One region of the Streptomyces sp. NPDC049887 genome, then DNA from elsewhere that is predicted to be linked to it. Evidence: riboswitches for the same ligand, from Rfam matches in the RefSeq annotation. Region 1 holds a riboswitch; each other region holds the start of a gene.
The links. Region 1 has a riboswitch for cobalamin ahead of AB0J10_RS20315 (energy-coupling factor ABC transporter permease). Riboswitches for the same ligand answer to the same signal wherever they lie in the genome.

Region 1 (4,271 bases):
CGTGGTGCGGGGGGACGCCCCTGTCCCGGGCAAGGTGGGCCTGGTGTCCGGCGGCGGGTCGGGGCACGAGCCCCTGCACGGCGGGTTCGTGGGAATCGGGATGCTCTCGGCGGCGTGCCCCGGCGAGGTCTTCACGTCCCCGGTGCCGGACCAGATGGCCCGGGCAGCGGCGGCGGTGGACAGCGGGGCGGGTGTGCTCTTCGTGGTGAAGAACTACACCGGCGACGTGCTGAACTTCGACATGGCCCAGGAACTCGCCGAGGACGAGGGCGTCCAGGTGGCCAAGGTGCTCGTCAACGACGACGTGGCCGTGCAGGACAGCCTCTACACGGCGGGCAGGCGCGGTACGGGCGCGACGCTCTTCGTGGAGAAGATCGCGGGTGCCGCGGCGGAGGAGGGGGCGCCGCTGGAGCGGGTCGAGGCCGTCGCCCGCCGGGTCAACGAGCGGTCGCGCAGCTTCGGCGTCGCGCTCAGCGCGGTGACGACCCCGGCCAAGGGCAGTCCGACCTTCGATCTGCCCTCCGGTGAGCTGGAGTTGGGGATCGGCATCCACGGCGAGCCCGGCCGGGAGAGGCGGCCGATGATGACGTCGCGGGAGATCGCGGACTTCGCGGTGAACGCGGTCCTGGAGGATCTGCAGCCGTCGAGTCCGGTGCTGGCGCTGGTCAACGGCATGGGCGCGACACCGCTGCTGGAGCTGTACGGCTTCAACGCGGAGGTCCACCGGGTGCTCGCCGAGCGGGCCGTTCCGGTGGCCCGGACCCTGGTCGGCAACTACGTCACCTCGCTCGACATGGCGGGCTGCTCGGTGACGCTGTGCGAGGCGGACGAGGAGATCCTGCGGCTGTGGGACGCCCCCGTGGAGACGCCCGCGCTGCGCTGGGGCCGCTGAGCCATGCCCGGCCCGGCCGACGGCGGCTCCGCGTCCGCGGGCCGCGACGACGCGCGCGGGGGAGCCGGTGCGTCACGAGAAGGAGGCGGCGCTGTGCTCGACGCGGATTTCTTCCTCCGCTGGATGAACGCCCTGGCCGAGGCGGTGGACCGCGAGGCGGCCCGGCTGACCGAACTCGACGCCGCGATCGGGGACGCCGACCACGGTACGAATCTGCAGCGGGGTTTCACGGCGGTGCGGGCGGCGCTGGAGAAGGACGTGCCGGACACCCCCGGTGCGGTACTGATGCTGACCGGGCGGCAGTTGATCTCGACGGTCGGCGGGGCGTCGGGACCGCTGTACGGGACGCTGTTGCGGCGGGCCGGCAAGGCGCTCGGCGACGAGGCCGAGGTGACGCGGGCACAGCTCGCCGAGGCGCTGCGCGCGGGGATCGCGGCGGTGGCGCAGCTCGGCGGCGCGAAGGCCGGGGACAAGACGATGCTGGACGCGCTGGAGCCCGCGGCCGCGGCGCTGGACGAGTCCTTCGCGGCCGCTCGGGAGGCCGCCGACGAGGGCGCGGCGGCGACCGTGCCGATGCTGGCCCGCAAGGGGCGGGCGAGCTATCTGGGCGAGCGCAGCATCGGGCATCAGGATCCGGGGGCGACGTCCTCCGCCCTGCTGGTCGGGGCCCTCGAGGAGGCGGCACGATGACCGGCCCGGTCGGGATCGTCCTCGTCTCCCACAGCGCGCAGGTCGCGGAGTCGGTGGCCGACCTCGCCCGCAGGCTGGCCGGCGCCGGCGACGCCGTACCGGTCGCCGCGGCGGGCGGGACCGCGGACGGCGGCCTCGGCACCAGTTCGGAGCTGACGGCGCGTGCCGCGCACGAGGTGGACCGGGGCGCCGGGGTGGCCGTGCTGGTCGACATCGGCAGCGCCGTGCTGACGGTCAAGGCGCTGCTGGCCGAGGGCGACGAACTCCCGGAGGGGACCAGGCTGGTGGACGCGCCGTTCGTGGAGGGCGCCGTCGCCGCGGTGGTCACCGCGTCCGCCGGCGCGGATCTGGACGCGGTGGAGGCGGCGGCCGCCGAGGCGTACGACTATCGCAAGGTGTGACCGTGCGCATCCGTGCGCGGCTTGTGATGCACCTGGTCAACGCACTAATGTCGCAGGGCCTTGGTGAACGGGAAACCGGTGGAGTACCGGTGCGGCCCTCGCCACTGTGATCGGGAAGTCCGGCTCTCTCCGCAAGGAAGCCACTGGACCGCCACGGGAGACCGTGGTGTCCGGGAAGGCGGAGCCCGGGCGGCAGGACCCGTCAGCCAGGAGACCGGCCAGGGCGCGTTGTCCATCCACGAGGTGCTGGAGAGGGTCTCCCAACCATGCATATAGCCGAGGGGTATCTGCCCCCTGTGCACGCCGCCGCCTGGGGCGTCGCGTCCGCCCCCTTCGTGATCCACGGCGTACGGGCGCTCACCCGTGAGGTCAGGGCGAATCCCGAGTCCACCCTGCTGCTCGGCGCGTCGGGGGCCTTCACCTTCGTCCTGTCGGCACTCAAGATCCCTTCCGTGACCGGCAGTTGCTCGCATCCGACCGGCACGGGGCTGGGCGCGATCCTGTTCCGGCCACCGATCATGGCCGTGCTCGGCACGATCACCCTGCTCTTCCAGGCCCTGCTGCTGGCCCACGGCGGACTGACCACGCTCGGCGCGAACGTGTTCTCGATGGCGATCGTCGGGCCGTGGGCCGGCTTCGGGGTGTACGCGCTGCTGCGGCGGTCCGGGGTGTCGCTGATGGTGGGCGTTTTCTTCGGCGCGTTCGTCGCGGACCTGTCCACGTACTGCGTCACCAGCGTGCAGCTGGCGCTGGCGTTCCCCGACCCGGGCAGCGGCGTGGCCGGAGCCCTGGCCAAGTTCGGCGGCATCTTCGCGCTCACCCAGATCCCGCTGGCCGTCAGCGAGGGCCTGCTCACCGTGCTGGTGATGCGGCTGCTCGTGCAGTCCAGCAAGGGTGAGCTGACCCGCCTCGGAGTGCTCCTCCAGGGCGGGGCCAAGAAGGAGGCCGCGGTCCGATGAGCCGTAACGCGAAGATCAACACACTGCTGGTGGCGATCGTGGCGGCGCTGGCGGTGCTGCCGCTCGCCCTCGGTCTGGGCGACCACAAGGAGGAGCCCTTCACGGGCGCCGACGGGGAGGCGGAGACCGCGATCACGGAGATCGCACCGGACTACGAGCCGTGGTTCGCGCCGCTCTACGAACCTCCGTCCGGGGAGGTCGAGTCGGCGCTGTTCGCCCTCCAGGCGGCCCTGGGTGCCGGTGTCCTGGCGTACTACTTCGGGCTGCGCAAGGGGCGGCGGCAGGGTGAGGCGCGGGCGGTGGCCGGGGAGGCGCCGGCCGCCGGTTCCGCGGGGCTTTCCGATACCGCGGGCCCGGGCGCGTAGCCGCCGATGCTGCCGATCGACGCGGCGGCGCACGGCAGTCGCTGGCGCCGCCGTCATCCGTGCGAGAAGGCGGCACTCGGGCTCGGACTGACGGTCTGCGCCGTCGCGCTGCCGCCGTGGCCGGGCGCCGTCCTGGTCGCCGCGGCGGCCGTGTCCGTACTGCTCGGGCCCGCCGGGGTGGCTCCGCGGCAGCTGTGGCGGGCGTGGCGCGTGCCGCTTGGGTTCTGTGTCACGGGCGCGGTGCCCCTGCTGTTCTCGGTGGGCGGCCCCGACGGCTTCCTGGCGCTCGCGCCCGACGGCCCCGCGGACGCCGTGCGGATCCTGCTGCGGACGTCCGCCGCCTCGCTCGGGGTGCTGCTGTTCGCGTTCACCACGCCGGTGTCGGACGTGCTGCCCCGGCTGGTCCGGGCCGGGGTGCCCGGGCCCGTCGTGGACGTGGCCCTGGTGATGTACCGGATCGGCTTTCTGCTGCTCGACGCGGTGCACCGGATCCGTCAGGCGCAGGCGGCCCGGCTCGGGCACACGACCCGGGCGGCGGCCTGGCGGTCCCTCGCCGGGCTCGCCGCGACCGCCTTCGTGCGGGCCTTCGACCGGGCCCAGCGGCTGCAGACCGGACTCGCCGGGCGCGGCTACGACGGAACGCTGCGGGTCCTGGTGCCGCCCGCGACGGTGTCGGCCCGCTTCCTGGCGGCGACCGCCGGGCTGCTGGCGGGGATCGTCGCCCTCACCCTCGTACTGGAAAGGTCCGTACTGTGAGAACGTCCGTGGACGCGAGCGTACCCGGGGCCGGGGCGCCCGTGGTGGAACTGGCCGGCGCTGGATTCTCCTACCCGGACGGCCCGCCGGTGCTGCGCGGTGTCGACTTCGCCGTGCCGGGCGGACGTTCCCTGGCGCTGCTGGGCCGCAACGGCAGCGGCAAGACGACCCTGATGCGGCTCCTCAGCGGCGGGCTTCGCTGCGAGGA
Region 2 (4,271 bases), on a different contig from region 1:
GACCCGGAATGACCAAGATCAGAGTTGTTCCCCGGGTGACGCTAAGCGGCAAGGGGTCTTTGCGCCTGCCCAACGTCACTCAGGTAGGCCATTCGGCAGGCGCGGTCTCACCCGCGAGCCTGCGACAGCGCCGTCGGAGAACCCGACAGGCCTTCCCGGCTCCGGGGAACACCGGAGCCGGGAACAGCAACCCCAATGGCGCACCGAACCGGCCCTCGGCAGGCGCAGGTCCCCCTGGCCTCCTACGGTCAACGATGACTGCACAGCCACCGTCCCTAAGCCCCGGACTCACGCTTCGGCGCACTGATGGAGGCTCAGGATGAGAAGAAGACGAAAGCGGGGTCGCGGGTATGGCCGACGCAGCGATACAGACTCCTCCGCCAGGGCCGTCCCCCCGCGCTGGGCTCCCGAAGGAGCCGGGCCGGTGCAGACTCCGCCGGAGGGCCTTGCTTCGCAGGGAGAGAGCATGTGCGGTCGTGCTGCTGGCCGGGCTCCTCATCGGTGGGTACATCGCTCCATCGGGAGGCCCGGGCGGTCCCACCGATGCCGCACGCAACGGGGACGTAGTAGGTGTTCCAACCCACCTGCGCAATGTGCCCCAGGGGATTTCTGCTGTGGCCGACGGAAAACTGCTCGTGTACCGCATGCCGGGTATGCGGGGGAACCAAGTCAATGCGACGGCCATGCTGTTCCTTCCCAAGAAGGCACCTCCGGCAGGAGGTCGGCCGCTCGTCGTGTGGGGCCACGGAACCGTCGGATGGGCACCGCAGTGCGCGCCCAGCGTCCAACTCCAGGAACACAAAACCTGGGTCGACGGCCCGAACGACGCCTTGCTGGCAGCCGTCCTGAAGATGGGCATCGCCGTCGTCGCGCCGGACTACGAGGGGCTGGGGCCCGCGTCCGCGGGCGTCACCGCGGGCCACGGCTACTACGACCTGTCCAGTGAGGGCAACTCCATGATCTTCGCCGCGGTCGCCGCGCAGCGATACCTGGGCGACAGGCTGTCAGGGCAGTGGGTCCCAGCGGGATGGTCGGAAGGCGGCTTCGCAGCACTTGCCGCCGCCTACTACTCAGACTCTGCCACCAAGGCAGACCCGGACCTGGAATACCGCGGTGCCATCACCCTTGCCCCGGTCCCAGACGTGCCCGCCATGAACAGAATCCTGTGGCAGGTCATCGACAACGCGTCCCAATCCGGGCTCCCCCCGACGGACCACCAGATCGACCAGTTGGTCTTCGCCAACGCAGAAACCATCTACTTCACGAAGACCGAACGATACGCGGGCTACCACGTCGACCCCAGCCAGGTCTACGGCCCGAGAATGCTCAGGTTTTACCACCAGGACTGGCAGCGATGCCTGGACGACCTGAACGCACTTGTCAAGCAGGACATCCGGAACTATCTGGCTGCCTCCCCGTCACACCGTCCGGACTCGTATCCGGGGGTTCGCGGAGACACACCCAACTCGCTTCCGGAGAACAGACGGTTCTTCGAACAGAACCAGGGCAAGCTCGAAGCCTCGACCCTGCCGGGCTCGGTCCTGTGGCTGTACGGGACGGACGACATCACCAGCCCGAACTCCGTCACCTACAACGTCGTCAACAAGATGGTGGCCAACGGCAACGACATCAACCTCTCTGTCCTGGAAGGGGCAGGCCACTACGACGTCCCCGTCGTCGGCCTACCGCTGATCCAGGCTCGCCTCAAACAACTCTTCGCAATGGAGTCATAACGACCTGCCCCCGGTCCACCGGGTTTGCCGGCCCGCTCCCAGTCTCCGGCCGTGTACGGGTGCACGGGACCGGCCAGCACCATCATCAGCCCCATCTCGTCTCACACGAGAGCCCGTCACAGATCCGGTTCCACGTCTCCCGGTCGACCATGCCGGCCTCCACCCGGACAACCGCGGGTACGGCCCACCGGCCAGGTGGTCCTCCACCATCTCGGCGAACTCAACCTGCGGATCGGGAACGTGACCGACCCGCCGACGGTGCAAAGCACCCTCGGGCGTCCAACTCCACGTTTTCGGTCTCCTCGGTATCGAAGTCGCACGAACCGCTGGTCGCAGACCCGAATCGGTGATCTGCGAAGCACGGGTCTAGGCTGACCTGTGCAACTGGTTCGCCCCGTCCTCCAGGCGGGGCGTCGCAAGAGGGAACCCGGTGGGAATCCGGGACTGCCCCGCAGCGGTGAGCGGGAACGACCGCCGTCAAACGCACTGGGACCTCCGTACGGGCCTGGGAAGCGACGGCCATTAGGTGTCCTCCGGTCAGGGGGGACGTGCCCGCGAGTCCGAAGACCTGCCCGTTGCCCGCGCGCGGACGACTCCGTGCGCGGACATCCCGGTGACCTCGAGGGCGGGTCGGCGTACACACCAGGCGAACGGCCGTGCCTTGTCTCGCACGCTCGCACCGTCCGGTTCGTCACCCCTTCGCGCTCTCGTCCGGCCTCCGGGATCTCAGGGATTCATCTCGCGAAGGAGATCTCCGTGACATCGAAGTCCGCAGCCGAGGCAGCACGGGCCACCGTGTACGGCTACCCCCGCCAGGGCCCGAACCGGGAACTGAAGAAGGCCGTCGAGGGCTACTGGAAGGGCCGGGTCACCGCCGACGCCGTCCGTGCCACCGCCGCCGAACTGCGCCGCTCGAACTGGCAGCAGCTCGCCGAGGCCGGCATCCACGAGGTGCCCACCGGTGACTCCTCGTTCTACGACCACGTCCTCGACACCACCGTGATGGTCGGCGCGATCCCCGAGCGCCACCGCGCCGCCGTCGAGGCCGACGCCCTGAGCGGCTACTTCGCCATGGCGCGCGGCACGCAGGACGTGGCGCCGCTGGAGATGACGAAGTGGTTCGACACCAACTACCACTACCTGGTCCCGGAGCTGGGTCCGGACACCGTGTTCACAGCCGACTCGACCAAGCAGGTCGCCGAGCTGAGGGAAGCCCTGGCCCTCGGACTGACCGCGCGCCCCGTCCTGGTCGGCCCGGTCACGTACCTCCTGCTCGCCAAGCCCGCCCCCGGCGTATCCGCGGACTTCGAGCCGCTCACCCTCCTGGACCGGCTGCTGCCCGTGTACGCCGAGATCCTCGCCGACCTGCGCTCGGCCGGCGCGGAATGGGTGCAGCTCGACGAGCCCGCACTCGTCCAGGACCGCACCCCGGCCGAGCTGAACGCCGCCGAGCGCGCCTACCGCGAGCTCGGCGCCCTCACCGACCGGTCCAGGCTGCTCGTCGCCTCGTACTTCGACCGGCTCGGCGACGCCCTGCCGGTGCTGGCCAAGGCCCCGGTCGACGGACTCGCCCTGGACTTCACCGAGTCCGCCGCCGCCAACCTGGACGCCCTCGCCGCCGTCGGCGGACTTCCCGGAAAGCGCCTGGTCGCGGGGGTGGTCAACGGCCGCAACATCTGGGTCGACGACCTGGAGAAGTCGCTGTCCACCCTCGCCACCCTGCTCGGACTGGCCGACCGGGTCGACGTGGCCGCCTCGTGCTCGTTGCTCCATGTGCCGCTGGACACGGCCCCGGAGCGGGACATCGAGCCGCGGATCCTGCGCTGGCTCGCCTTCGCGAAGCAGAAGACGGCCGAGATCGTCACCCTCGCCAAGGGTCTCGCCCAGGGCACCGACACGATCACCGCGGAACTCGCCGCCAACCGTGCCGCTCTGGCCTCCCGAGCGGGCTCCCCCATCACACACGACCCGGACGTACGGTCCCGTGTCGCGGCGGTCGCCGAGGCCGACGGCCGCCGCTCCCAGCCCTACACCGAACGGGCCGCCGCCCAGCGCGCCCATCTCGGGCTGCCCCTGCTGCCGACCACCACGATCGGTTCCTTCCCGCAGACCGGCGAGCTGCGTGCGGCCCGCGCCGACCTGCGCGCCGGCCGGATCGACGCCGCCGGCTACGAGGAGCGCATCAGGGCCGAGATCCAGGAGGTCATCTCCTTCCAGGAGAAGACCGGCATCGACGTACTGGTGCACGGCGAGCCCGAACGCAACGACATGGTCCAGTACTTCGCCGAGCAACTCACCGGCTACCTCGCCACCCAGCACGGCTGGGTGCAGTCCTATGGCACCCGCTACGTCCGCCCGCCGATCCTGGCCGGCGACATCTCCCGCCCCGAGCCGATGACGGTGCCCTGGACGCGGTACGCCCAGTCCCTCACGTCCCGCCCGGTCAAGGGCATGCTCACCGGTCCGGTGACCCTGCTCGCCTGGTCGTTCGTCCGCGACGACCAGCCCCTCGGCGAGACCGCCCGCCAGGTGGCCCTC
Region 3 (4,271 bases), on a different contig from region 1:
TCCGGCCGGCGGCGGGCGCGCGCAGGGCACCGCCCAGCGGCCGGCGCGCCCGCGGGGCACCGCCGGACAGTCGACCGCCGCGGGGCGCGGCACCGCGCTCGCCGCTCCCGACGCCCGCGCCAGGGTCGTTTGCGGGGCCGCCGACGGGGCCGCCGACCGGGCCGTCCAGGGTGCCGGCGTCCGGGTCGTTTCCGGAACCTCGACCGGAGTCTCTCTCCGCGCCCGGGCCCTCGCCGGCACCGTGGTGGGAGCCCGTGTCCGCGCCCGGGTCGTCTCCGGGGCGGGCGTGCGGGACGCCGCCCAGCAGCCGGACGTTGCGACGCCGTCCGTGCGGCTGCACGGGATCGTCCGGCGGCGGGGGCGCGGGTGGCGGGGTCATCCGCGGCGGCGGGACTGCCAGAACGCCGCCCCGCCCAGCGCGAGCAAGGCCGCGATGCCCGCGAAGAGCCCCAGCGAAGGGCCTCCGTCGGCCGCCCCGGAGGGCTTCCCGGCCGGCGGGGCGGGCGCGCCCGACTCCTCGGACGCCGGGCCCCCGGCCGGGACCTGCTCGCCGCAGCCCGTCCTCGGGTAACCGGAGATCGCGCACAGCAGCGCGTCCGAGTTGTAGCGGAGGGGCTTGGCCACCGCCGCCAGGGCCTCCGCGCTGGTGGCGTCGGAGGGGACCGCGGCGCAGCCGGACGCCGGTGCGGACGGGGGCTTCTCACCGGACGGCGCGTCCGCCTCGGTGCCGAAGTCGATCACGATCCCGACCCGCTTGGTGCCGGGCTTCGCCGGCGTGTCCGCGCACAACTGCGAGAAGGAGGGGGCGGTACGCGGCTTCGCCGAGTCCTGCGAGTCCGCGCTGACGGAGAAGCGGTATCCGTCGACCGAACCGTCGGCCGGCCGCGCCGTGGCCGGTCCCTGGGTGGCGTAGGCCCAAGCGGCGCCGTCGGACTGCCAGAACGACCAGTACCGGTAGCCGGCCGCCTGCGCCTGCCCCGCCACGCCCGGTACCGCGAGCACGGCGCCGAGCGCGAGGAGGAGCGAGATCACTCGCCGGTGCATCACGGCTGCCTGCTCTTGCGGCGGCCGCTGATCAGGATGCCTATGCCCGCACCCGCCGCGAGGCCGGCACCGACGATCCACCAGATTCCGGCGCTGTCTCCGCCCTTGTGCTCCTCGCCCGCGTCGCTCTTCGCCCGCGGAGCGGGCGGCGCGGTGGTGGAGACCGGCTCGGGACCGGTCGCGTTCAGCTGTCGTACGAGGTCGGCGCCGCCGAAGTCCCGCGGGTCGTCGCCGTGGGCGTGCGCGGCGAGGATGAGCTGCGCGTACGCCGCCGGGCCGCCGTCCTTCGCCCACGCGGCGGAGTTCTTCTCCAGCCATCGGACCGCCGTGTCCGCCTTGTCGCCGTGCCCGGCGGCGGAGAGCGCGAGGACCGCGTCCGCCGTGTTGCCGAAGTCCGGGAGCGGGGACGGGTCGGCGGCGCCCGGCATCGGCGGCGAGTCCAGATGGCCGGTCTTCGCCAGCGCCGTGGCCAGGTACGCGGCGCCGTTGCGGGCCGACTGCTCCGGGGTGGCCTTCGCCGGGGAGGCGCAGGCGGCGGGGGCGCCGTCCGGCTCCGGGCCGGAGACGACCAGGCCGCGGCCCAGCCCGGCGAGCACGGCGGCCGCGGTGGCGTCGCCGTTGGCGAGGAGCTTTCCGGTCTTGTCCGGCTGGTAGGCGAAGGCACCGCCCCCGGCCTTGTCCGAGCACGGCACGGCGAACGTGACCAGCGCGTCGAACGGGTTCTTGCCGCTCTTCGACTTCACCTCGCCCGGCCGCGCCTTGGCCGCGGCGAAGGCGCCGATCACGACGGACGTGGAGTTCGCGTCGGACGGCATGCCCGGGTTGTAGCTCCAGCCGCCGTCCTCGTTCTGCACGGACCTCAGCCACTCGAGGCCCTTGTTCACGGCGTCCCCGTGGCCGCCGAGGGCACGCAGGGCCTGTACCGCCGCGGCGGTGGCGTTGGTGTCCATCACCGTCTTCGCGTCGCACGGCCCGGAGACGTCCGCGCGGTAGGAGGCGAAGCCGCCGTTCTCGCACTGCTGCCCGGTGAGCCACCCGACGGCCTGCTCGGCGGGCACGGTCTTGACGACATCCTGGGCGAGCAGGGCCAGCGACTGCCGCCACACACCGTCGTAGGTGGGGTCCTTCGTGCCGTAGAGCCCGGTCGGGAGCGCGGCCGACGGGGAGGGGGTGGGGGCGGCCGTCGCTGCCGGGGCAGCGGCCACGCAGAACACGGCGGAAGCGGCGGCGAGCGCTGCTGCGCTGCGGCGAACGGACATGGCGGGCTGGGCCTCTCCTGCGGGGAGCCGGGCACAGGCACGCTGAGGTACCAGGCTCCGGCCCCGTATTCCTCGACGGTGCCTGCCAGCGGGCCGGTCCCGATGGCGCGAGCCGGTCACGGCCGGTACGGGGCATTCCGACTCGCCGCCTGCGACGGCGGCTCACGGCTGCGGGTCAGTGCCGGATTCGCACCGGCTTCCCCCCGTACGGGTGTGATGACGACTCGCACACTCTACCGGTCCGTAATCCCCGCCCCTCGGGACGGGCGGCCCAGTACGGCGGAGGCCCTCGGCGGCCTGTCCCCCGGGCCTCGCACGGATCACGGCGGGGCCGGCGGCTCGTGCGGGGGTGCGGCCTCGAGTGGATCTCGCGGGGCCGGAGCGGACGGCGTGAGGGGTCCGGCCAGCGCGGATCACGGCGCGAGCCGTGTTCATCGCAGTCCGCGCGCCCCGGCTCGGCCCACCGCGGTGTACGTCACCGGGTCGCTGCCCGGCACGGCTTCCACCCGGCCCAGTTTCACCAGGCGGCGCAGATGGGCCTCGGCCTCCGAGACGGCGATGGTGCGGGAGCCGTAGGGGATCTCGTCCCACGGCCGGTTCCACTCCATGCACTCGGCCAACTGCCACGGGGTGAGAGGTTCGGCGAGAAGGGACAGCAGCCCGGTCAGCCGCTCCTCGTGGTGGGCGAGGAGCTCCCGGACCCGGGCCGGGGCGTCGGTGAAGGCGTGCTGGTGCGCCGGGAGAACCTCGGCGGCGCCGAGGCGGCCGACGCGTTCCAGGGAGTCCAGGTAGTCGCCGAGGGGGTCGGTGACCGCGCCGTCGTCGGGGTCCTCGTACAGGCCGATGTGGGGGCTGATGCCGGGGAGCAGATGGTCGCCCGAGAAGAGGCGGCCGCGGCCGGGGAGGTTCGCCGGGTGCTCCTCCTCCAGGTGCAGGCACACATGACCGGGCGTGTGGCCGGGAGTCCAGATCGCCCGCAGCCGCCGCCCGGCGAGGTCCACCAGTTCGCCGGGCGCGATCTCGCGGTCGGGCAGGGCCGCCCGCAGCCCGGGAAGGGCCCGCGTCCGGCCGCTCTCGCGGGCCGCGAGCAGCGGGGCGAGGTGCTCCTCCGGCGCCCCGACGGCGGCGAGCTTCCCGACCAGGTAGTCGAGCCAGGCCCCGGGCCGGGCCTCCCGGGTGCGGCGGACGACGGCGATGTCGGCCGCGTGCATCGCGACCCAGGCGCCGGACGCCTCGCGGACCCTGCCGGACAGCCCGTGGTGGTCGGGGTGGTGGTGGGTGACGAGTACGCCGTGGACGTCGGCCACCGCGAGGCCCAGTTCGGCCAGGCCGTCCGAGAGCGCCGTCCAGGAGGCGGGGTCGTCCCATCCGGTGTCGACGAGGACGGGTCCGCGGCCGGTGTCCAGGACGTGGACCAGCGTGTGTCCCAGGGGGTTGTCCGGGATGGGGACCTCGAGGGACCACACACCGCCGCCGTGCTCCGTCACCCGCGTCATCGGCTCCCCATCCTCCCGGCCCGGGCCCAAGAACGAGAACCCGTTCCAATCGTCGCCCAAGTCGACTTCATTGCAAAGGGCTCGGAGGTGTGCCGGGCCGGGGCGGAAGCGACGGTCCGCGGGTGCGTCCCGGAGGCGTTCCGCGGCCGCGCGTCTGCCTCCCGGGTGCGGGTCCCGGCCGTGGACTCCTCCGGCGGGAACTGGTATCTGTTCAGGCGGTCGGCGTATCTGAAATGCCGTCAGAAATGCTGGAGCGCTCGGAGAGCCGGGGTCGCGGGAGGCAGTCGTCATGTCCGAACTGGTGGAGCACGGGAAACTCTTCGTCGGCGGGGAACTGGTCGACCCCCTCGGCACGGACACCATCGAGGTGGTCTCACCGCACACCGAGCAGGTCATCGGACGCGTCCCGCACGCCTCGCGGGCCGACGTCGACCGGGCGGTCGCGGCCGCGCGTGCCGCCTTCGACCACGGG

Region 2: another riboswitch for cobalamin. It lies ahead of metE (5-methyltetrahydropteroyltriglutamate--homocysteine S-methyltransferase); the one in region 1 lies ahead of AB0J10_RS20315 (energy-coupling factor ABC transporter permease).
Region 3: another riboswitch for cobalamin. It lies ahead of AB0J10_RS09865 (prenyltransferase/squalene oxidase repeat-containing protein); the one in region 1 lies ahead of AB0J10_RS20315 (energy-coupling factor ABC transporter permease).

The regions. Positions count from the first base shown of each region.
Region 1 covers NZ_JBFAMM010000016.1:28,938-33,208, reverse strand. The annotation lists gene dhaK (dihydroxyacetone kinase subunit DhaK) at 1-892, shown strand, start outside; gene dhaL (dihydroxyacetone kinase subunit DhaL) at 986-1,582, shown strand; gene AB0J10_RS20320 (PTS fructose transporter subunit IIA) at 1,579-1,983, shown strand; cobalamin riboswitch at 2,000-2,221, shown strand; gene AB0J10_RS20315 (energy-coupling factor ABC transporter permease) at 2,250-2,942, shown strand; gene AB0J10_RS20310 (energy-coupling factor ABC transporter substrate-binding protein) at 2,939-3,307, shown strand; gene cbiQ (cobalt ECF transporter T component CbiQ) at 3,314-4,063, shown strand; gene AB0J10_RS20300 (ATP-binding cassette domain-containing protein) at 4,072-4,271, shown strand, end outside.
Region 2 covers NZ_JBFAMM010000018.1:137,808-142,078, reverse strand. The annotation lists gene AB0J10_RS22175 (lipase family protein) at 615-1,733, shown strand; cobalamin riboswitch at 2,102-2,324, shown strand; gene metE (5-methyltetrahydropteroyltriglutamate--homocysteine S-methyltransferase) at 2,490-4,271, shown strand, end outside.
Region 3 covers NZ_JBFAMM010000006.1:134,490-138,760, forward strand. The annotation lists gene AB0J10_RS09855 (energy-coupling factor transporter transmembrane protein EcfT) at 1-70, opposite strand, end outside; gene AB0J10_RS09860 (SCO2322 family protein) at 376-1,044, opposite strand; gene AB0J10_RS09865 (prenyltransferase/squalene oxidase repeat-containing protein) at 1,044-2,303, opposite strand; cobalamin riboswitch at 2,414-2,548, opposite strand; gene AB0J10_RS09870 (MBL fold metallo-hydrolase) at 2,735-3,799, opposite strand; gene AB0J10_RS09875 (aldehyde dehydrogenase) at 4,089-4,271, shown strand, end outside.